DNA from 3 places in the Streptococcus cameli genome. Region 2 is predicted to be linked to each of the others. Evidence: predicted binding sites of a transcription regulator. Region 2 holds the regulator's gene; each other region holds the start of a gene.
The links. Region 2 encodes Rex, which represses fermentation and respiration genes when NADH is low (regulators of the CRP and FNR family bind a similar motif). Its sites were predicted from a motif close to TTGTGAANTANTTCACAA; they were not measured.
Positions count from the first base shown of each region.

Region 1: the regulator Rex is predicted to act here: its motif matches at 2,537-2,554, upstream of adhE (bifunctional acetaldehyde-CoA/alcohol dehydrogenase).
Region 3: the regulator Rex is predicted to act here: its motif matches at 6,153-6,170, upstream of pflB (formate C-acetyltransferase).

Region 1 is NZ_JBRUIM010000001.1:176,447-184,586, forward strand. Features, by position in the region: gene ACVR1I_RS00895 (hypothetical protein) at 1-61, shown strand, start outside; gene rpmG (50S ribosomal protein L33) at 186-335, opposite strand; gene rpmF (50S ribosomal protein L32) at 351-533, opposite strand; gene hisS (histidine--tRNA ligase) at 839-2,119, shown strand; gene adhE (bifunctional acetaldehyde-CoA/alcohol dehydrogenase) at 2,598-5,246, shown strand; gene thrC (threonine synthase) at 5,531-7,015, shown strand; gene ACVR1I_RS00925 (MATE family efflux transporter) at 7,087-8,140, shown strand, end outside.
Region 2 is NZ_JBRUIM010000005.1:33,820-41,959, forward strand. Features, by position in the region: gene pta (phosphate acetyltransferase) at 1-13, opposite strand, end outside; gene ACVR1I_RS08955 (RluA family pseudouridine synthase) at 26-916, opposite strand; gene ACVR1I_RS08960 (NAD kinase) at 916-1,734, opposite strand; gene yjbM (GTP diphosphokinase) at 1,718-2,389, opposite strand; gene ACVR1I_RS08970 (CYTH domain-containing protein) at 2,525-3,097, shown strand; gene ACVR1I_RS08975 (ribose-phosphate diphosphokinase) at 3,228-4,202, shown strand; gene ACVR1I_RS08980 (cysteine desulfurase family protein) at 4,217-5,338, shown strand; gene ACVR1I_RS08985 (DUF1831 domain-containing protein) at 5,338-5,685, shown strand; gene ACVR1I_RS08990 (redox-sensing transcriptional repressor Rex) at 5,809-6,447, shown strand; gene ACVR1I_RS08995 (gamma-glutamyl-gamma-aminobutyrate hydrolase family protein) at 6,453-7,148, shown strand; gene radC (RadC family protein) at 7,145-7,825, opposite strand; gene ACVR1I_RS09005 (class A sortase) at 7,893-8,140, opposite strand, start outside.
Region 3 is NZ_JBRUIM010000001.1:120,277-128,416, reverse strand. Features, by position in the region: gene recD2 (SF1B family DNA helicase RecD2) at 1-692, shown strand, start outside; gene ACVR1I_RS00645 (galactose/methyl galactoside ABC transporter permease MglC) at 772-1,779, opposite strand; gene ACVR1I_RS00640 (sugar ABC transporter ATP-binding protein) at 1,792-3,303, opposite strand; gene ACVR1I_RS00635 (galactose ABC transporter substrate-binding protein) at 3,426-4,517, opposite strand; gene dinB (DNA polymerase IV) at 4,935-6,011, opposite strand; gene pflB (formate C-acetyltransferase) at 6,228-8,140, shown strand, end outside.

The DNA.
Region 1 (8,140 bases), on a different contig from region 2:
GTTTTCTGAAGGTGCTTATGGAGCTATTCAAATCCCAAATCTGAATTTTAATCAAGACTAGAGTTATTCATTCTTATCGTTAAATTATCCTGATTATCATAATCAGTTAAAATTCAGTTATTTTGCTAAAATCAAAAGAAAAAAGCCTTTGAAACGTTGATTTCATAGGCTTTCTTTATGTTGTCTTATTTTACCTCAGTAAACACAACGTGCTTACGCAATTTTGGTGAGTATTTTTTCAATTGAAGACGGTCTGGAGTGTTACGTTTGTTTTTTGAAGTAAGGTACAAGCGTTCACCAGATTCTTTGTGTTCAAGTGTAATATTTACGCGCATGGTATCTCCCTTCTATTATTCAGCTGAAGCAGCTTTTTCGATTTTACGTCCTTTGTAGTATCCTTTCAAAGATACACGGTGAGAACGTGAGTAGTCTCCAGTAGTTTCATCAAACTTAACAGTTGGAGCTGTTACTTTGTAGTGTGTACGACGTTTGTTTTTCTTCGCTTTTGAGGTGCGACGTGCAGGTACTGCCATTTTCTTTTGTTTCCTTTCAAATGTGTCTTTGGCTTTTGCCAACTCTAGTAGTATATCAAAAGATTTTTGTAAAGTAAAGTTACTTGACACTTTTTTTCAAAAAAATGAACAGATAAGGGCCTGTTTCCTTAAAAAACGATTATTTAGAGGGATTTCTTACCAATATATTGGACAAAAAAGAATCGTGTTGCATTATTTGTACAATAAACGACACTTGTCAGTTTGTCCTTATCATTTAAGGAGAAAATGTGCAAAAATTGTGGTAGAATGGATAAAAGATAAGACTTGAGGCAAAGGAGATGAAAATGCGATTACAAAAACCAAAAGGAACCCAGGATATTTTGCCTGTGGACGCTGCCAAGTGGCAGTATGTTGAAAATTTAGCCCGTGAGACATTTGCGGCCTATAATTATGGAGAAATCCGCACCCCCATGTTTGAGCATTACGAAGTGATTAGCCGCTCTGTTGGAGATACGACAGACATTGTCACCAAGGAAATGTATGACTTTTACGACAAGGGTGAGCGCCATATTACCTTACGGCCAGAAGGGACAGCACCGGTGGTGCGTTCCTATGTCGAAAACAAACTTTTTGCCCCAGAAGTGCAAAAACCAGTGAAACTCTACTATATTGGTTCGATGTTCCGCTATGAACGTCCCCAAGCAGGACGTTTGCGTGAGTTCCACCAAATCGGAGTAGAAGCTTTTGGTTCCAAAAACCCTGCGACAGATGTCGAGACCATTGCCATGGCCTATCATTTGTTTGAAAAACTAGGGATCAAGGATGTGACCCTGCACCTCAATACACTGGGAAATGCCGATAGCCGTAAGGCTTATCGTGAGGCCTTGATTGCCTATCTGACCCCTTTAAAGGACCAATTGTCAGCAGACAGCCAACGCCGTTTGGAAGAAAATCCACTACGGGTCTTGGATTCAAAAGAAAAAGAAGATAAGCTAGCGGTTGAGCAGGCACCTTCTATTTTGGATTATTTAGATGAAGAAAGTCAGGCACATTTTGACGCTGTCAAAGACATGCTGGAAGCCATCGGTATCCCTTATGTCATTGACACCAATATGGTTCGTGGCTTGGATTACTACAACCACACCATCTTCGAATTTATCACCACCGTTGAAAAATCAGAATTGACCATCTGTGCCGGCGGCCGCTATGATAGCCTGGTAGCATACTTTGGCGGACCAGACACACCAGGTTTTGGTTTCGGACTAGGCTTAGAACGCTTGCTCTTGGTTCTTGACAAACAGGGTATCGCCCTTCCTGTTGAGCAAGACTTGGATGTTTACATCGCCGTACTCGGAGAGTCTGTCAATGGCAGAGCATTAGAATTGGTACAAGCCATCCGCAAACAAGGATTTAAGGCAGAACGCGATGTATTGAACCGCAAAATCAAGGCCCAATTCAAATCCGCTGACGTTTTAAAAGCAAAAACCCTCATCACCTTGGGTGAGAGCGAAGTGGAATCTGGACAGGTTACTCTTCGAAACAATCAGACCAGAAAAGAGTGTGTAGCGACGTTGGAGGAAATTAGCAAGCAATTTTCTGATTTGCTTGCCCAAATAAATGAATAAGAAGATGATTTCTTCGTAAGGATCCCCAAATGTTAGACGTGAAAAGGAACATTTGGGGTCTTTTTTGAATCTTATTGACCAACAAAAATGAATTTAGTATAATAAATTTAAAAGAATAAACAAGGAGGTTATATCACAAGGAACGATTTTAGATGGAAACAAATGTAACTAATCTATATAAAAAGAGAATACCCATCATTGCTCTTGATAGGTATGTATTTTACACTGAAAATGTAATCGCTTACCTACCTATGTATTGATTTGTGAAAGAAAAAAAGTTTGAGAAAATAATCACAATCAAAAATCTAAAACAGTGGTACAAAGGGATTTTCAAAAAATTTTCACAAAAAAAGAAAAAAACATTGTGAATCTTTTAACAAACTCTTTACAAATGCTCGGAAATAAGGTACAATAATATTGTGAAAAAGTTAACAAGCAACTTTTTAAAAAGAGAAAACAAAATTTTGGAGGAAACCCAATGGCTGATAAAACTCTATCACCTGAAGAAAAAGTAGCACAAGCACAAGCTCACGTTGATGAATTGGTGCAAAAAGGTCTCGTTGCTCTTGAGGCGATGAAACAATTGGATCAAGAACAAGTAGACTACATTGTAGCGAAAGCTTCAGTAGCGGCTCTTGATGCACATGGAATCTTGGCACAACATGCCGTAGAAGAAACTGGTCGTGGTGTCTTTGAGGACAAGGCAACTAAAAATCTCTTTGCCTGTGAGCATGTTGTCAACAATATGCGCGGTGTGAAAACAGTTGGGATTATCGAAGATGATCCAGTTACTGGTTTGACAAAAATTGCAGAACCAGTCGGCGTTATCTGTGGTGTGACACCAACAACTAACCCAACGTCAACTGCGATTTTCAAAGCTCTGATTTCTTTGAAAACACGTAACCCAATCGTATTTGGTTTCCACCCATCAGCTCAAGAATCATCTGCTCATGCGGCTCGTATCGTTCGTGATGCAGCGATTGCGGCAGGTGCACCTGAAAACTGTGTGCAGTGGATTGAAAAACCATCGATTGAAGCAACCAATGCTTTGATGAATCACGATGGTATCTCTACTATTTTGGCAACTGGTGGTAACGCCATGGTGCGTGCGGCTTATTCATGTGGAAAACCAGCCCTTGGTGTCGGTGCAGGTAACGTTCCTGCTTACATCGAAAAATCTGCTGATATCCGCCAAGCGGCTCACGATATTGTCATGTCTAAATCATTTGACAACGGTATGGTCTGTGCTTCTGAGCAAGCGGTTATTATTGACAAAGAAATTTACAAAGAATTTGTGGAAGAATTCAAATCTTACCATACTTATTTCGTCAATAAAAAAGAAAAAGCGCTTCTTGAAGAATTCTGTTTCGGTGTGAAAGCCAATAGCAAAAACTGTGCTGGTGCTAAATTAAATGCGGACATCGTTGGGAAACCAGCAGCATGGATTGCAGAACAAGCAGGTTTCAAAGTACCAGAAGGAACCAACATCTTAGCGGCAGAATGTGCTGAAGTTGGTGAAAATGAGCCGTTGACACGTGAAAAATTGTCTCCAGTTATTGCTGTATTGAAAGCAGAAGACCGTGAAGACGGTTTGAACAAGGCCTGTGCAATGGTTGAATTCCACGGTCTTGGTCACTCAGCTGCGATTCATACAAAAGACGAAGAATTGGCGAAAGAATTTGGTACTCGTGTACGTGCGATGCGTGTGATTTGGAACTCTCCATCTACTTTCGGTGGTATCGGTGACGTTTATAATGCCTTCTTACCATCATTGACACTTGGTTGTGGTTCTTACGGACGCAACTCAGTAGGTGATAACGTATCTGCTATCAACCTTCTCAACATCAAGAAAGTAGGGAAACGTAGAAATAATATGCAATGGTTTAAAGTTCCTTCAAAAATCTACTTCGAACGCAATGCGATTCAATACCTTCAAACAACAGAAGGCCTTGAACGTGTCATGATTGTTACTGATAAATCAATCGAAAAACTTGGCTTTGTACAACGTATTGTCGACCAACTTCAAGCCCGTTCCAATAAAGTAACGGTTCAAATCTTCTCAGATGTTGAACCAGATCCAGACATCACAACAATCCAACGCGGTGCAGAGGTGATGCGTAATTTTGAACCAGATACCATCATTGCTCTTGGTGGTGGCTCTCCTATGGATGCAGCCAAAGTAATGTGGCTCTTCTATGAACAACCAGAAATTGATTTCCGTGACTTGGTACAAAAATTCATGGATATCCGCAAACGTGCTTTCCGCTTCCCATCACTTGGTGCAAAAGCCAAATACATCGGTATTCCAACAACATCTGGTACTGGTTCAGAAGTAACACCATTTGCCGTTGTTTCAGATAAAGCAAATAATCGCAAATATCCACTTGCTGACTACTCATTGACCCCAACTATTGCCATCGTAGACCCTGCTTTGGTAGAAACAGTTCCAGGCTTTATCGCAGCAGACACTGGTATGGACGTCTTGACGCACGCAACTGAAGCCTATACCTCTAACTTTGCCAACGACTACACAGATGGTCTTGCGCTTCAGGCGATTAAATTGGTCTTTGAATATCTTGAAGCTTCAGTGAAAACAGCTGATGCAGAAGCTCGTGAGAAAATGCATAACGCATCAACCATGGCAGGTATGGCCTTTGCCAATGCTTTCCTTGGAATGAGCCACTCCATGGCCCACAAGATTGGTGGACGCTTCCATACAGTTCACGGTCGGACAAATGCCATCTTACTTCCATATGTTATCCGCTACAACGGTACTCGCCCATCTAAAACAACAACATGGCCTAAGTACAACTATTGGAAAGCAGATGAGAAATTCCAAGACATCGCTCGCATGCTTGGCCTTCCATGCTCAACACCAGAAGAAGCAGTTGATGCCTTTGCGACAGCTGTCTACGAATTGGGTGAGCGCGTAGGTATTGAAATGAACTTGAAAGCACAAGGTGTGGACGAGAAAGAACTCAAGAAATACTCACGTGAATTGGCTCTCCTTGCTTATGAAGACCAATGTTCACCAGCAAACCCACGCTTGCCAATGGTAGACCACATGCAAGAAATCATTGAAGATGCTTACTATGGATACAAGGAACGTCCAGGACGTTTGAAATAACGGCAAATCCTTCTAGTTTTTACTAGATTTATAGACAGAAAAAGCAACCGTTTGGTTGCTTTTTTGATAGATTTTGTTTTATAAAATATTACGATAAATGTAAAACAGTGATAAGGAGGGTCTGTTGTTAGAGAGAGGAACACCCTGTCAATCGTTTGGGACGGTGGTTGTTCCAAACTTTTTTCTTTTGTCAGGAGAATGAAGTGGAGTTTTTAACGTTTTAGTCCCAATTTTCAGATAATTATGGTAGAATAGATGAAAGATTATACAAACGAGGATACCTTATGACCCTACTATACCAATCAACCCGTGATGAAAATAACAAGGTAACAGCCAGTCAGGCTATTTTACAAGGTTTGGCAAGAGATGGAGGCTTGTTTACTCCAACTAGCTATCCCACTCTGACTTTCGATTTTGAACAGTTGAAGGACGCTAGCTACCAAGATGTGGCGCGCATGGTTTTATCCGCTTTTCTAGATGATTTTACAGCAGAAGAAATTGACTACTGTGTCTCTCATGCCTATGATAGTAAGTTTGATACGGATGAGATTGCTCCGCTTGTGGCCTTAAAAGGGCAGTATAATTTGGAGTTATTCCGTGGGTCAACGATTGCCTTTAAGGATATGGCCTTGTCGATCTTGCCTTATCTGATGACAACAGCAGCTAAAAAACACGGCCTAAAAAATGACATTGTGATTCTGACAGCGACTTCTGGTGATACGGGGAAAGCTGCCATGGCTGGTTTTGCGGATGTACCAGGAACTCAGATTGTGGTCTTTTACCCACGTGATGGGGTTTCAAAAGTTCAAGAATTGCAGATGACGACACAAACAGGGAACAATACCCATGTTGTGGCCATTGATGGAAACTTTGATGATGCACAGACCAATGTCAAAGACATGTTCAACAATGCTGCATTGCGTGAAGAATTGGCGCAAAAAGGTCTCCAGTTCTCATCAGCCAATTCGATGAACATCGGCCGTTTGGTGCCACAAATTGTTTATTATGTTTGGGCCTATGCTCAATTGGTTAAAAAAGGAGAAATCCAAGCAGGAGACGAGGTCAATTTCACTGTTCCAACAGGGAATTTTGGAAATATCTTGGCGGCATTTTATGCCAAACAAATCGGTTTGCCGATTGGCAAATTGATCTGTGCCTCCAATGAAAACAAGGTCTTGACAGATTTCTTTGCCAGCAAAACCTACGATAAAAAACGGGAGTTCAAAGTGACGACTAGTCCATCTATGGACATTTTAGTATCGTCTAATTTGGAGCGTTTGATTTTCCATCTTGTTGGTAATAATGCCGCAAAAACAGCAACCTTGATGCAGGCTTTAAACGATGAAGGACAATATAGCTTAGCAGAAGTGAATGAGGACATCTTAAACTTGTTTGCGGCTGGTTTTGCAACAGAAAGCGAGACCGCACTTGAAATCAAACGGGTCTGGGATGAAAATCAGTACATGGAAGACCCGCATACGGCGGTTGCTTCAGCCGTTTATAACGCCTATCGAGAAGAAACTGAAGATAGCAGACCGACCGTTATTGTCTCGACGGCCAGTCCCTACAAATTCCCAGTTGTGGCTGTTGAAGCTGTGACAGAACAAACAGGTCTTTCGGATTTTGAGGCCTTGGCGCTCTTGCATGAGGTGTCTGGGGTAGCCTTGCCACCAGCAGTAGATGGTCTTGAGACGGCTCCAGTGAGACACACAACCGTTGTGGCCGCAGATGAGATGCAGGCTGAAGTAGAGCGGTATCTTGGTTTATAAATAGGATAAAAGGATTCGATGGCAAGAATCCTTTTTTATCGCCTTTCGTAAAATCTTGGTATAATAAAGACATGTATGAAATCAATAAAATTTTAAAGATTGCCTGGCCGGCTATGGTTGAAAACTTTTTGCAATTTTTGATGGGAATGGTGGATACTTATTTGGTTGCTTTTCTCGGAGTGGTGGCGCTTTCAGGAGTCTCGGTTGCAAATAATATTTTAGCGGTTTTTCAAGCCGTATTTATCGCATTGGCTTCGGCGACTTCTGCTATCTTGGCCCGATCAATCGGTAAACAACAAACAGAAAAATTGCCTCATCAAGCAGGTCAATCCGTGCTGTTAAGTGTCTTTTCGAGTGTTGTTTTAGGGCTGTTTTCAATTGTTTTTGGCCAAGAGCTCTTGTTCTGGTTAGGAGCAGAGGCAGCTGTTGCAAAAGCAGGGGGACTATACCTAATGCTGGTGGGGGGTGGCATCATCTTTTTAGGGATTATGACGTCCTTGGGAGCGGTATTACGAGCGACGGGTAAGAACCAGTTACCCATGTATGTTAGTTTGCTGAGTAACGTGCTAAATGTGCTTTTTTCTGCGCTTGGTGTATTTGTCTTTCAAGCAGGGATAGTCGGAGTGGCCTTAGGAACGATATTAGCTCGTGTCATAGCCTGTATTGTTTTATGGAAACAGTTGCCGTTCCCGCTTGAGTACACAGGTTGGCGCATAGAGAAGAACTTGCTGGCCTTAGCCTTGCCAACAGCAGGAGAGCGACTCATGATGCGGGCAGGAGATGTGGTGGTGGTTGGTTTGATTGTGTCGTTGGGAACAGCGACTGTGGCTGGGAACGCGATTGGTGAAACAGTGACACAACTGAATTATATGCCAGCCCTTGGATTTGCGACAGCGACTGTGATTTTGGTGGCGCAAGCCAGTGGACAGGCAAACCAGAAACTGGTCAAACGAATGGTGAGCTACAACCTTGTCTTATCGGTTCTTAGTCTCTTGCTACTGGCCGGCCTTGTCTTGTTTTTTGGAGATACGCTGACACACCTATACAGTAGAGACGCTCAGGTGTTATCTGCTAGTTTGTTAGTCATGTTGTTTTCGTTGGTCGGAGCACCAGCAACGGCGGGGA
Region 2 (8,140 bases):
TACGAATTTCCATTTTAAAACTCCTTTAGTTTGATAAATTATTTATTACAGCTTGAAAATCAGCTGGTAATGAACGTTGTAAAGTTAGTCTCTCCTCATCAAAAGGATGGACAAAAGAAAGATGGTGGCAATGAAGGGCTTGCCGTTTTATCCCAAAATCCAAACGGCCACCATATAAATCATCTCCCAGCAAAGGAAAGCCAATGTGGGAAAAATGTACCCGAATTTGATGGGTACGACCAGTATGCAATTGAATGTCCACTAGATGAACATCTCCCCAAGACTTTATAACCTCATACGAAGTGTGGGCATATTTCCCCTTTTTCGTGACACATCGGGTGATAATACTGTCTTCAGGGCGACCAATAGGGGCAATAATATCACCAGTCTTAGCCAATTCCCCTCGACCGTGTACCAAAGCATAATACCGCTTTTGAATGGTCTTGGCTTGCAATTGCTTATCCAAACGTGAATGAGCATAGCCATGTTTGGCAAACAACATCAAACCTGATGTATCACGATCGAGCCGCGTCACAATATGAATTTGTTGGTTTTCATACTGTTTGCGAACATAATATCCCTTGACAAAATTAGCCATGGTTGACGAATGAATGCTACTTGGAATCGAAGCAAAGCCAAATGGTTTATCAAGAACTAGAAAATGCTGGTCTTCATACACGATATCTAAAGGGTGTTCCACAGGAGCCAAGCGTCCGTTTTCATCTGTTTCGCTTGGAATATCAATGGTTACCCTATCTCCAATATCTAAAAGATAAACCGCATTTTGCTCTATGCCATTTACTAGGATATTGCCACCCTTAAACTTCACCTTGGCTAGCAAACTTTTTGAAATCTCATGTTTTTTCAAAAATGTTTTGACTTTGACATGCTGGTCTGCTACAAATTCAAACCGCATTACTCCACCTCTCCAATAAAGGCGTCTTTCACACGATTCCAAAAACTAGTGTGACTTGGTGTCGCTAAAAAGTGAATCTTGCTACGATCAATCTGATATTCAATTTTCTCGATGCTGTCATAGACAAAAGTACGATTATCAATTGAAATAGAATACCTGTCATTGTGTTTTGGCTCAATCACGATTTTGTCCTTTTTCGGAACAACAATGGAGGAGCCAAGCGTGCGGTAAACACGATTGTTCAGACTCGCTACCTCCGCAATTTGCAAAGCTTCAATGGTCGGATGTAAAACAGCTCCACCAAGTGATTTGTTATAAGCAGTTGAGCCAGTCGGCGTTGAAACCGAAATACCATCACCTCGAAAACGTTCAAAGGGAACATTGTTAATGATAATATCTGCTACCATCGTTTTTGAAAGTCGTTTAACAGTCGCTTCATTGAGAGCTCTACCTGTAATCTGTCGCCCATCCATTAGATGGACACGCACCCCTAAAATCGGATAAGAAACACGAGCCCCAGTATCCAATTTTAGATTTTCAATTAACTTGTCGACCTCAAAATCTCGATAATCGGTATAAAAACCAAGGTGACCAGTATGAATCCCTACAAATCGAACACGATCTAAAATCGATTCGTATTTATGAAAGGCTGACAGCAACATTCCATCACCACCAATCGAGATAACGATATCAGGATTTTTAGGTGTCAAAATAAAATTAGCTTCTTTTAACTTATCCCACAACTCTTTTGAAACTGCCTCACTTTTGGGATTGCGGCTACTGAGCAGTGCGATTTTTTTTCTATCTGTAATCTTCATCTGTATCGTCGCTATTTCCAACACCATCATTCAATTTTCTGTGAGCAGGATCAAATAAGGCCTGTGCTTCTTGAATGTCGTCCCGGATTTTTCGCATCTCCTCATCTAATTGATAGGCAATCTTTGCCGTAATTTCCAAACGTTGCTTAATTTCTTCAGGAAAATTTCCCTTGTACTTATAATTCAAAGAGTGTTCAATCGTTGCCCAAAAATTCATTGATAAAGTACGAATCTGTATCTCTGCCAAGACAGTCTGGTTACCATTAATCGTATCTACTGGGTATTCCACCACGACATGATAAGAACGATAGCCTGACGCTTTCATATTTTTGATATAATCACGCTCATGTACAATACGCATATCCTTGCGTTTTCTCAATATTGCAAGTACTTCTTCCACGTCATCTACAAATTGTACCATAACCCGAACACCTGCAATATCCTGCATATCTTGGGCTAAATTTTCTGTCTTGATATGACGTAAAATCATCTTTTCTTTAATTGATTCAATTGGCTTGACACGACCTGTGACAAATTCAATCGGAGAATGACGATTGGCCTTACGGTACTGCTTACGAACACCTCTCAGCTTGATTTTCAACTCTCCAACAGCCTGAATATACGGGTCTAAAAATTCTTCCCAATTTAACTCCATACGGTCCTCTTTCTAGTCAAAATGAAAAAAGATTTCATCTGGATGCAATAGTCCATTCTTGTCAAAAAATCGTTTTTTTTTATAGAATAGCACAAAGACTATTATACCATACGAAAGGCTTTTCCTCTACTAAAAATGAACCAATTAGAAATTGAATACAAGACATTGCTCACAAAATCAGAGTATAAAAGGCTAAAAGAGTTTTTCTCTGGACATGCCCTTTTTCAGCAAACCAATTATTACATCGATACACCAGAATTTGAACTAAAGAAAAACCGCTTATCTCTTCGCATTAGAACACTAATGGATCGTGCGGAATTGACATTAAAAAAACCACTCGACGTTGGAAACATCGAATACAATCAAGAAATCAGCTTAGAACAAGCCAATCAATTGATTCAAAAATTTGAGCTGCCTAATGGTGAAATAAAAAAAATAATCCAAGACACGGATATCCCTTTCGAAACGCTATCTATCTGGGGATATTTAACCACAAATCGAATCGAAATCAACGATGGCCTTGGACTATTTGCCCTTGATGAAAATCATTACAATGGTATCACAGATTATGAACTAGAAATTGAAGTCCAGAATCCAGATGAAGGAAAAATTGCTTTTGATTATTTTCTAAAAAAACAATCCATCAAATTTAAATATGCTAGTAGTAAGGTTGCCCGCGCTGCTGCCTCTCTTCCATCAGCCAAATAAGTGCTGATTTTTTTGTTTTAGAAATGAAAAAATTACGGTTTTTTGGTAAAATAGTACTGTATGTAGATCTCATCGGTTCAGCTAACAAACGCTGTTCCTGCTAGAACATTCAAAAGGAGAATTTTTTGACATGGTTCAACCATATGCCGACAAACAAATTAAGTTGTTTTCACTTTCAGGAAACCGAGCTATTGCTGAAAAAATTTCAGAAGCCGCTGGTATTCCGCTTGGAAAAGCCTCTTCTCGCCAATTTTCCGATGGAGAAATTCAGATCAACATCGAAGAAAGTGTTCGGGGTGTCGATGTCTATATCATTCAGTCAACCAGCTATCCTGTCAACAATCATTTATGGGAATTATTGATTATGGTTGATGCCTGCATCCGTGCTAGTGCCAATTCTGTTACTGTTGTCATGCCATACTTTGGTTACGCAAGACAAGATCGAACCGCTGCACCGCGCGAACCAATTACAGCAAAATTAGTTGCCAATATGCTGGTAAAAGCTGGCGTGAATCGTGTTGTTAGCTTAGATTTACACGCAGTTCAAGTTCAAGGCTTCTTTGACATTCCAGTAGACAATCTCTTTACAGTTCCTCTTTTTGCAGACTATTATGTTGAAAAAGGGTTAACAGGAAATGATGTTGTCATTGTTAGTCCAAAAAATTCAGGCATTAAACGGGCCCGTAGTCTAGCTGAATACCTTGACGCTCCGATTGCCATTATCGATTATGCACAAGATGATTCTGAGCGCTCACAAGGCTATATCATCGGGGAGGTTGCTGGTAAAAAAGCCATTTTAATTGATGATATATTAAATACTGGCCGTACTTTCTCAGAAGCAGCAAAAATCGTCCAAGAAAATGGTGCAACAGAAATTTATGCCGTAGCAAGTCATGGGTTATTTGCAGGAAATGCGACAGAATTACTAGATCAGGCTCCTATTAAGGAAATCTTAGTAACAGATTCCGTAGTAAGTAAAGAAAATCTACCTAAAAATATTGCTTATATCACTGCTAGTAAATTGATTGCGGATGCGATTATTCGTATCCACGAACGCCGTCCAGTTAGCCCTCTGTTTAATTATTCTGTACCCAATAAGAAATAAAAGGAGACCTGTCTTTGATTTATCTTGATAATGCAGCAACGACTTCTCTTTCTGATCAAGCCCTCCAGACATTGATAGAAGTATCAAAAGAAATATTCGGCAATCCGTCTAGTATTCATTCTTTTGGACGCAAGGCTAATCAAATTCTACGCACTGCAAGGGAAACAATTGGGAAGATTTTGGAGGTTCCTTCAAGTTGTATTATCTTTACATCAGGAGGCTCCGAAGCAAATAATTTGGCCATAAAAGGTTACGCTCTTTCCCACCAAGATAAGGGAAAACACATTATTACGACTGCCATTGAACACCACTCTGTGTTGCATACAATGGAATACCTTGAAAAACGATTTGGTTTTGAAATAACCTATATTCAACCAATCAATCAAACCATCTCTGCTCAACAGATTCAAGAAGCACTTCGACCAGATACCATCTTGGTTAGCACCATGTTTGCTAACAACGAAACCGGTGATGTATTGCCAATCAAAGAAATCGGTCTATTACTAAGAAATCATCCAGCTGTCTTCCATGTCGATGCGGTTCAAGCTATTGGAAAGGTTCCTATATCACCTGAAGAGCTACACATTGATTTTCTGTCTGCCTCCGCTCATAAATTTCATGGTCCAAAAGGAACAGGATTTCTATACAGTCGCTTGCCACGGTTTGATGCCTTAATTCATGGTGGCAAACAAGAGAGCGAGCATCGTGCTGGGACCGAAAACATCCCAAGTATCGCTGCTATGGCCACTGCTCTTTCTCATCAAATTGACATGCTAGATACCAATTTTCAAACGGTCGAGGCTTTAAAAAAATCATTTTTACAACACTTAGATGCAACTAACTACTATCTAAATCAGACACAAGATTGTCTGCCCTATGTTTTAAACATTGGCTTTACAGACCAACTGAACGAACAAATCCTCATGAGATTGGATTTAGCAGGAATTGCCGTTTCAAGTGGATCAGCCTGCACGGCTGGTGTAGTCCAAAAAAGCCATGTATTGGAAGCTTATTACGGTCCAAATTCTCATCGTCTTACAGAATCCATCCGAATTAGCTTTTCAGAAGAAAACACAGTTGCAGAGATAAAAAGAGCAACACAAATAATAAATGAAATCATTGGAGGTGCCGCCTAATGGCATTTGAACAACAAGTAACCCTAAAAGATTGCCGCTACACTTATCAGATTCATCCAGCAATCCGAAAATACACATTACGTGACAATACTTTTGAAGTCACAAAAGTTGGAAATTACCAACTAACTCGTATGTTAGAGGAAGTTCCAAATTCAAATCAAGGATTTTTGTTAAAAATCATCATCAATTCAGATTTAACTGGTTTTAAAATCAATATCACTGACAAATCTGGTTTGCATCTTGTGAATATTTTTAAAAACCAGGAAAGAACAGTCATACAAGAGAAGTTTTATTTTCTCATGGAAAGTTTAGTGGACCGTGAAATTTTCACAAAGATCGAACAATAATACTACAAAAAAACAAGGAAAATCCTTGTTTTTTATTTTTAAATGCATATACGTTGATTTTTTCACAAACATCATCTACAATAGATAATAGAGAAAAACAGAAAACGAATGGAGAAATAGATTGTGAAAAAAGAAAAAGATAGTGCGATTCCGAGAGCCACAGCTAAACGCTTGTCACTCTACTACCGTATCTTCAAACGATTCCACAAAGAAAAAATTGAGAAGGCCAGTTCAAAAGAAATTGCAGAAGCAATTGGTATTGATTCTGCCACTGTCCGCCGTGACTTTTCCTATTTTGGAGAATTGGGTCGACGTGGTTTTGGCTATGATATCAAAAATATGATGGATTTTTTTGCTGATATCTTAAACGACAATTCCATTACTAATGTTATGTTGGTTGGAGTCGGAAATATGGGACGCGCCCTTCTTCACTATCGCTTCCATGAACGCAATAAAATGAAAATTGTGATGGCTTTTGAATCAGATGATAATCCCGTTGTCGGAACAGAAGACCAAAATGTTCCTATTTATGCCATATCCGAAGTAGAAGAGAAAATTAAGGGTACTAATACAAAAACAGCCATTTTAACAGTTCCAAGTAGCGTGGCTCAAGAAGTAACTGATACTTTGGTAAAAGCTGGCATTAAAGGGATCTTAAGCTTTTCACCTGTTAATCTATCTGTTCCAAAAGATGTTGTTGTACAGTATGTCGATTTAACAAGTGAACTTCAAACCCTTCTTTATTTCATGCGCAAAGGCTAAGTTTCATGAAAAAACCAATTATTGCTATTACGGGAAATCAATTTTTTGATTCAAACGACACCGTCTCCCCTCACCTTAGCTACTGCGCTACTGGTTTTGTAACAGCGGTGCAGGAAGCTGGTGGTGTCCCCCTTATCATGCCCATATCTGAACCAGAATTAGCAAAAGAATACGTTACTTTAGCGGATAAATTGATTTTCACGGGTGGACAAAATGTCTTACCACAATTTTACCAGGAAGAGCAAAGCATTGACAGCGACGACTATTTATTGGAGCGGGATCTCTTTGAATTAGCGTTAATGAAAGAAGCCCTTCTTCAAAACAAACCAATCTTTACAGTCTGTCGTGGAACCCAGCTCTTTAATGTCTTAATGGGAGGAACCCTTTACCAAGATATTCCGAATCATTGGCAGACGGCTGCTTCTGCTACACCAGTTCATGATATCGGGATTGAAAAAGATTCATTATTAGCAACTATTTACGGTGAGCATGCCTCAATCAACTCCTTTCATCACCAAGCGATAAAAAAACTGGCACCTGATTTAATAATCACTGCTAGATCCTCTGATGATGGTATCATTGAGGCCATCGAACGAAAAGATCAGTATCCCTATCTTGGTGTTCAATGGCATCCAGAATTGATGGTAGAAGATAGAACACTCGAGAAAAATCTCTTTTCCTTTGTAGTAAATCACCTTTAAAATAATTCACTCTCCTCACGGAAACTAAAATAGTTGCTTTTTCCCACAATTACATGATCCAATAAGACAAGTCCTAGTGTTTCACAGGACTTTTTTAAATTCCCTGTAAAATCAATATCATTTCGACTGGGTTCGACCATACCTGAAGGATGATTATGGACAACAACAACCGATGTCGCCATACATTTGACTGCATAGTGCAAAATCTCTCTAGGAACTGCTAGACTTCTATCCACACTACCGATAAAAATCGTTTTTTGGGAGATAATTTGATTTTGCGTGTTCAAATATAAGGCTACCAGATGTTCCTGCTTCTCATGACCAATCTCGCTAATCATTTTTTTAGCCAAACGTTCACTTCCCAATACCCGTTCTTCCAAAATTAATTCCGATTGACTTATCCGCTTTCCAAGTTCCAGCATAGCTTTGATCTCAATCGCTTTGACGCGACCAATGCCTGTAAGTGTCTGTAATTCTTCAATGGACAGCTCTTTGAGATTTGCCAGATGTTGAATCTTGGCCAAGAGTTCCTGGGCTAGGTGTAAGACTGGTTGCGTCTTTGTCCCTGTTCGTAGTAATATGGCCAATAATTCTTGATTACTTAATCTCTCTGCACCAACAGCCATTAACCTTTCTCTAGGTAATAGCGCTTCTTCTTTAAATTGAATTGTATACATCGGTAACCTCCTATCTCTCTATTCGTAATTTAGGATAAAGAAAAAACCTAATAAAAGATACTAGGTTTTATAATTGTAACTGATTATACGATTTTTTAAAGTAGTCTTTCATTTCATCAGAAGCTTCGTCAAAAGCAATTTCTGACTTTAAAGCTCCTTGAACAATCGTTCGTTTTGTTGCTGCAAAGTCATCACAAGTTACTAGTGTAATCCTATTTTGACCTGGGACATCATCGATAACATCTACTCTTTCTGGTACAACAACTTCAACAGAATCAATGATATAGATATAAATCTTATCTTTGTCAGTAATGT
Region 3 (8,140 bases), on a different contig from region 2:
TCAACAAGTTGACCCAAACATTGCTCAATCCCCTCAAAGACGGGGAAATCGAATTTGCTTTCCAAGAACAGGTCTTTCGCCAAGGCGACCGGGTTATCCATCTGGTCAATGATGCTGAAAGCAACGTTTTTAATGGGGATTTGGGCTATATCACAGACCTCCTCCCGGCCAAATACAGCGACTCTAAGCAAGATGAGTTGACCATTCAATTTGACGGAGCAGAAATCACCTATCCTCGGGGCGAATGGTACAAATTGACCCTGTCCTATGCCATGTCCATCCACAAGTCACAGGGTAGTGAATTTCAAGTCGTCATCCTGCCCCTGACCCATTCCAGCCAACGAATGCTCCAACGCAACCTCCTCTACACAGCCATTACCCGCTCCAAAAGCAAGCTGATTTTACTAGGCCAACGCTCCGCCTTTGACCAGGCCGTTAAGCAAGCCGGTACCCAGCGAAAAACCTATCTTCTCCAACGTTTTATCGGCGACGAAGAAACCACTCTAGAAGAAGTAGCAACTCCTTCTCAGCAGCCTATGCCAGCCTCTACTAAACAGGAGACCAGCAGGGAGCCAAATCCTCCTTCGCCAGCCAGCCAACCACAAAACACCATCCTCACCAAGGAGAACCTCCTGACCATCGATCCCATGATTGGGATCAGCGAAGAAGATATTACTGCTTTTTTCAACTAAGAAAAAGCCCTCCAATCGGAGGGCTTCTTTTCATCTACCAGTCATTGGCCATGAAAGGGTAGAGAAAATGGTGGGACAATTATTTACGGACCAAGGTCTTACGGATATCAAGAGCTACTGCTACGATAATCACGATACCTTGAATCACGTTGGTCATATCTGGTGTGACGCCAAGATAGGTCAAACAAACCTTGAGCAATTCGAAAACGAATACCCCCAAGAGAATGCCCGGCACTGTACCTTGACCACCGGCCGTAGATACACCACCAATAGTCGCAGAGGCAATGGCATCCAACTCATATCCCATCCCGGCACCAGCACCAGCTGAACCCGTTTTGGCAGAAAGAAGGAAGCCAGCAAGACCATATAGCAAACCTGCCAAGGCAAAAATCTTAATCTTTTGAGCCCGAACATTTACACCGGATACTTCTGCAGCATTCTCGTTGCCACCAATTGCATACATGTATTTACCGTAACGAGTTTTATTGTAGAGCACCCACATAGCAAAACCAATAACGGCTGCAATAATCGCAATATAGGGCACAACTCCAAATAATTTCCCTTGTCCTAAACGGACAAACTCAGGCTTAAAGGTACCAATTGGTTTTGATTGAGAATAGATCAATACAAGACCATAGGTCATAATCTGAGTACCGAGAGTCGCTAAAAATGGCGGAACACTCAATTGAGATACAACAAATCCATTAAACAATCCCAAAACTAAACCAACCACAAGTGCTGCTAACAAGGCTACGAAAATAGGAACGTCCGGCAAATTAGGGAAGAACTTACCTACAAAATCAGGTCGTTGAACGAGGGTTGCAGTTACAATAGCCGTTAAACCAACAATCCGACCAGCAGAGAGGTCTGTTCCACGGATGATCAAACAGCCTGAAATCCCCAAGGCAATGATAAAGCGAACAGAAGTGTTGGCCATGATATTTCCTGCATTTCCAACCGTAAAGAAATTATCTCGCGTTAAGCCAGTATATAAAATCATGGCAATCACGACAATATACATTGAGTTTTTCGTCAAAAATTCATTCAGATTAAATGGTTTTTTCTGTTTTAATTCTAAATTCGGCATCTCCACTCCTCCTTAGTTGCCTGTCATAAACTTCGTTGCCAAGGTCATGACTTTTTCCTGATCCGCTTCTTCACGATTCAAGAAACCAGCCACTCGTCCTTCACACATCACCATGATACGATCAGATACCCCCAGTAATTCAGCCATTTCAGAAGTGATCATGATAATACTCTTGCCTTCTGCTGCTAAATTGTTAATGATTTGGTATATTTCGTATTTGGCACCGACGTCAATACCGCGCGTCGGCTCATCTAAAATCAGAATATCTGGATTGTTGGCCAACCAGCGTGCCAAAATCACTTTTTGCTGGTTACCACCAGATAAATTTTCAATGTGGGTCTTATTACTTGGCGTTTTTACTCGTAAGCGTTTGACATTGTCATCAACCACATGGTTGATTTCTTTTTCATTTAATAGTCCCATAGGTCCAACGTACTGTTTTAAGGCCGCCACCGAAGCATTATCTGTAATGGACAAGACCCCAAAAATACCATTGTGCCTACGGTCTTCTGTAACAAGGGCAATTTTGTTTTTAATAGCTGTTGCTGGATTTTTAATCGTCACTTCTTTGCCATTAACAATTATTTTCCCTTCTTCTAAAGTCCGCATTCCATATAGGGCCTCCATCAATTCAGTCCGCTGAGCTCCAACGAGACCACCAATACCAAGAATTTCCCCTTTTCTCAGTTCAAAACTGGCGTTTTTAAACGAAAGAGGATTGGGAGATGTCATATTTTCAAGTTTGAGTACAATCTCATCTTGAACTTGGTTTGTTTTATCCGGAAAGAGACTGGTCAACTCACGACCTACCATGGCCTTGATAATTTTGGCAGTTGTCATTTCTTCTGCCGGCCAAGTTCCAACATACTGACCATCTCGCATGACTGAAATGTCATCTGAAATCCGCAATATCTCATCCATTTTATGCGAGATATAGATAATACCAATATTACGAGCCTTTAATTGAGCAATTATTTCAAACAATTTTTCCACTTCAGAGCTTGTCAAAGAAGAGGTCGGCTCGTCCATAATCACAATCTTAGCATTATGAGAAATGGCTTTTGCAATCTCAACCGACTGCATCTGAGAAACCGTCAATTCATTTAACAGGGTTTTGGGATCAATATGCAAACCAACTTCTTCTAGCAAGGATTTGGTTTCCGCATTCATTTTAGCATGATCCACCAAGTTAAATTTTCCAAGTGGATAATTCCCTAAAAATACATTTTCTGCAATTGTCATCATACGAATCGGTTGCAATTCTTGATGTATCATCGAGATACCTGCATCAATGGCTTCTTTTGATTCTTTAAAATCAACTTCTTTCCCATCAAAAAGAATGGTTCCTCCATCCCGATGGTAAATCCCAAACAAACATTTCATTAGAGTGGATTTTCCAGCACCATTTTCTCCCATTAAGGCATGAACCGTTCCTGGACGTAAGTTAAATGTTACCTGATCCAATGCCTTAACCCCTGGAAATGTCTTGGTTATATCTTTCATTTCTAAAATATATTCACTCATTCTCCACGGCCTTCCCATTTTAAAAAAATAAGTTCCCACTGTTCTTATAGTGCTTATTTTAGCATATCGGAACAGTGAGAACACACGAGTCGTTTTTCAAAATTGATTACTCGAAATGATGACTATTTCGAATTTTTTTCACGTTCTGCATAACGTGCTTTCACTTCTTTTGTTGTCTCAGTTTTAGCTTTTGCTTCTTTTAATTCCGCATCAGCTTCACTAATTACTTTTACATAATCAACCCAATAGTAAGACTCCACATCTTTTCCATTGATTAACTCAACGGCAACATCTGCTGCAGTGTGGGACTGGTTAAAGTGGTCATTTAATACTGTACCTGTCAAATCACCTTTTGCGAGCAATTCCATCGCATCAGGAATAGCATCAACCCCCACAACTAAGATATCTTTGCCAACTTTACGACCAGCAGCTTGGATTGCTGTAACAGCTCCAACGGCCATACCATCATTGTTAGAGAATACAACGTCCAATTTTGTACCAAATTGCTCCAAAGCAGATGCTGTCATCTCTTGACCTTTGGCAGTATCCCAGTTCGCAAGATATGGTTCTGCCAAGGCTGCATTTTTAATTCCTGCATCTTCAATCGCTTTAACAGAATAAGTTGTCCGCTGTTGTGCATCAACATTGGCTGGATCTCCAAAGAGTGTAATGTAATGTAAAGTTCCATCTCCGTTGATGTCCCCTTTGGATTCAGTTGCAGCAATGATTTCACCCTGGAAAGTACCAGATTGTGTTGCATCTGCACCCACATAAGTTGTCTTACCTGGCCATAATTCTAAATCTGCGACCTCTGGCTCACGGTTGATAAAGACAACTGGTATCTCCGCAGCTTGAGCGGAACTAATCACAGAACCTGCTGCAGTCGGGTCAACTAAGTTCGCAAGAATAACATCTTTACCTTGTGCAATAAAGTTATTGATTTGCTCTGTTTGAGTTGCTTGATCTTGTTTCCCATCTTGAATATCCAACTTATAGGTATTGCCTGTTTCTTCACTCAATTGTTTGAAATAGCTTTCCAACTCTTCACGATAGAGTGTCATAAAGTTATCATTGAACTGATAGATTGCAACACCAACTTGGTAAGTTTCCCCCTTACCTTTTCCTGAGTCACTTCCAGAACCACCTGCATTTCCACATGCAACGAGTGAAGTTGCAACAGCTGCAACAGCAAAAAACTTCAAATACTTTTTCATTCTACTTCCTTTCTTTTTAAGAAAAAGCAATGCTTAAACAAGCAATCAATTTTGTAAACGGTTTCTTTATAAATCTATGGTATCTTTTTTTGAAAAAAATGTCAATAGAAAATCCATTCTTTTTACTAAAAATTAGTAAAAATAATAACACTATCTTTTGAATTTGAATACATTAATTATATTTAATTAATTTTATATTTCTAAAGAAGTCTATAAAACTACTTCATTCACTCTAACACCCTTTTTACTAGAGAAAATCTACTATATAAATAGCTAAAAATAAGATTGTTTTAGTAAATTTTTTATATTATAAACAATCAAATCTACAGCTTACGACAGTAAAAAATTCAAAAGAATCCTCTACTCCACTTGATCATATACCAATCGTACAAACAACAAACACCTGACAGTTCACTACTAATCAGGTGTTTTTTCTAAATTCGTGAGCGTAATCCCTAACAGCCGAATCCCTTTGTCAAATTGACCGATCCGGTCGACCAATTCCCTCGCTACACTCTCAATTTCATCAGCATTGTCGATCCAGTTTGTCAGACTTTTTCGCTTGGTCAATGTGGTAAAATCCGCATACCTCAGTTTGACCACAACAACCTTTCCTTTCTTTCCATACCTTTCCAAGCTTTGATGAACCCGCCGAGCAAGACTGATCAGTTCTTTATAAACATCGTCTTCTGTATACAGGAGTTTCCCATAGGTTCGCTCTTTGCCAATTGACTTTCTTTCTCGGTGTGTCACGACGGGCGAATTGGAAATTCCTCTAACCTTGCGATAGAGTTGGTAGCCAAATTTTCCAAATCGGTCAATCAAGGTCATCTCTGGAATCTCTAACAAGTCACGACCTGTATACACCCCCATCTCATGTAGTCGTTCAACACTTTTTTTACCAACACCGTGAAATTTCTCAATCGGCAAGGCAGATAAGACAGTAACTGCCTCTTCTGGCAATATAACTGTTAGACCTCTTGGCTTTTCCATATCAGATGCTATTTTTGCCAAAAACTTATTGTAGGAAACACCTGCTGAAGCTGTTAAATGTAATTCATTCCAAATATCATACTGGATCAATTTTGCAATTTTAATAGCAGAGGAAACTCCCAACTTGTTGTCGGTCACATCTAGATAAGCTTCGTCAATTGACATGGGCTCCACCAAGTCTGTATAGCGATGAAAAATAGCACGGACTTGCTGTCCTACTGCCACATATTTCTCATAATTTCCAGAGATAAAAATTGCTTGAGGACAGCGTTCATAGGCCTCTTTCGCAGACATAGCCGAATGAATCCCAAATTCTCTGGCTTCATAGGAACAGGTCGAAACCACTCCCCTGCCACCTGATGTCCGAGGATCTCGTGCAATGACGACCGGTTTGCCTTTTAACTTAGGATTATCGCGAACCTCTATGGCAGCAAAAAAGGCATCCATGTCAATATGGATAATTTTCCGCGAGGTATCATTGATCAAAGGAAAAATTAACATCACTGCCTCCTTATTGTGTCCTACATCTATTATACTGCAAAAAGATAAAAAAGCATAAAACGGGAGTAAAGCCAGTTCATTTATAGAAAATAACCATTCTAATTTTCATTTTATTTTCATAGGTTTCATGCCGTTTTCAACTTGTGATTTTTATCTCAAAGTGTTATAATACTAACATAAAGGTGTCTAAGACATCTAAAAAAAAGGAGAACCCTCATGTCAACAAAAGTACAATCACAAAATGTTACTGAAGACATTTTTGCCCAAGCCTGGGAAGGTTTTGCTGGAACGGATTGGCAAGACAAAGCAAGTGTAACGCGCTTCGTTCAAGCCAACTACAAACCATATGATGGCGATGAAAGTTTCTTGGCAGGCCCAACCGAACGCTCTCTCAAGATTAAGAAAATCATCGAAGAGACAAAGGCTCATTACGAAGATACTCGTTTCCCAATGGATATCGACCGTGCAACTTCAATTGCAGATATCCCAGCTGGTTATATTGACCAAGAAAACGAATTGATTTTCGGTATTCAAAATGACGAACTCTTCAAATTGAACTTCATGCCTCGCGGTGGTATCCGTATGGCTGAAACCACTTTGATTGAAAATGGCTATGAGCCAGACCCAGTTCTTCATGAAATTTATACAAAGCATGCAACAACTGTAAACGACGGTATCTTCCGTGCTTACACTGCTAATATCCGTCGCGCTCGCCACTCACACCACGTTTCAGGTCTTCCTGATGCTTACTCACGCGGTCGTATCATCGGTATGTATGCCCGTCTTGCTCTTTATGGTGCAGACTACTTGATGAAAGAAAAAGTAGCTGACTGGAATGCTATCACTGAAATTGACGAAGAATCAATCCGTCTTCGTGAAGAAATCAACCTCCAGTACCAAGCATTGCAACAAGTTGCAAAACTAGGTGACCACTATGGTGTTGATGTTCGCAAACCTGCGATGAACACTAAAGAAGCAATCCAATGGGTTAACATCGCCTTCATGGCAGTCTGCCGTGTGATCAATGGTGCTGCAACCTCTCTTGGACGTGTACCAATCGTTCTTGACATCTATGCAGAACGCGACTTGGCTCGCGGTACTTTCACAGAGTCTGAAATCCAAGAATTTGTAGACGACTTTGTGTTGAAACTCCGTACGGTTAAATTTGCACGTACAAAAGCATTTGATGAAATTTATTCAGGTGACCCAACCTTCTTGACAACATCAATGGCTGGTATGGGTAATGATGGTCGTCACCGTGTTACAAAAATGGATTACCGTTTCTTGAACACGCTTGACAACATCGGTAACTCACCAGAACCAAACTTGACCGTTCTTTGGTCAGACCAATTACCATATGCATTCCGTCGTTACTGTATGGCAATGAGCCACAAACACTCTTCTATCCAATACGAAGGTGTATCAACAATGGCCAAAGACGGCTATGGTGAGATGTCATGTATCTCATGCTGTGTGTCACCACTTGACCCAGAAAACGAAGACAAACGCCACAACATTCAGTACTTCGGTGCCCGCGTCAACGTGTTGAAAGGTCTCTTGTCTTCATGGAACAACGGTTACGACGATGTTCATAAAGACTATAAAGTCTTTGATGGTGTTGAAGAGTTCAACGAAGAAGTCTTTGACTATGATAAAGTGATTAAAAACTTTGAAATCGCCCTTGATTGGTTGACTGATACTTATGTCGATGCCATGAACATTATTCACTTCATGACAGATAAGTACAACTACGAAGCTGTTCAAATGGCCTTCTTGCCGACTCACCTTCGTGCCAACATGGGATTCGGTATCTGTGGATTCGCTAACACCGTTGACTCACTTTCAGCGATTAAATACGCGCAAGTTAAACCAATCCGTGACGAAGATGGCTTCATCTATGACTATGAAGTAATCGGTGAATTCCCTCGCTACGGTGAAGATGATGACCGTGTAGATGACATCGCAAAATGGTTGATGGAAGCCTTCTATACTCGTCTTGCAAACAAACCACTTTACAAAAACGCTGAAGCAGCTGTGTCTATCTTGACCATCACATCAAACGTTGCCTACTCTAAACAAACTGGTAACTCTCCAGTTCACCGTGGAGTATTCCTCAACGAAGATGGTTC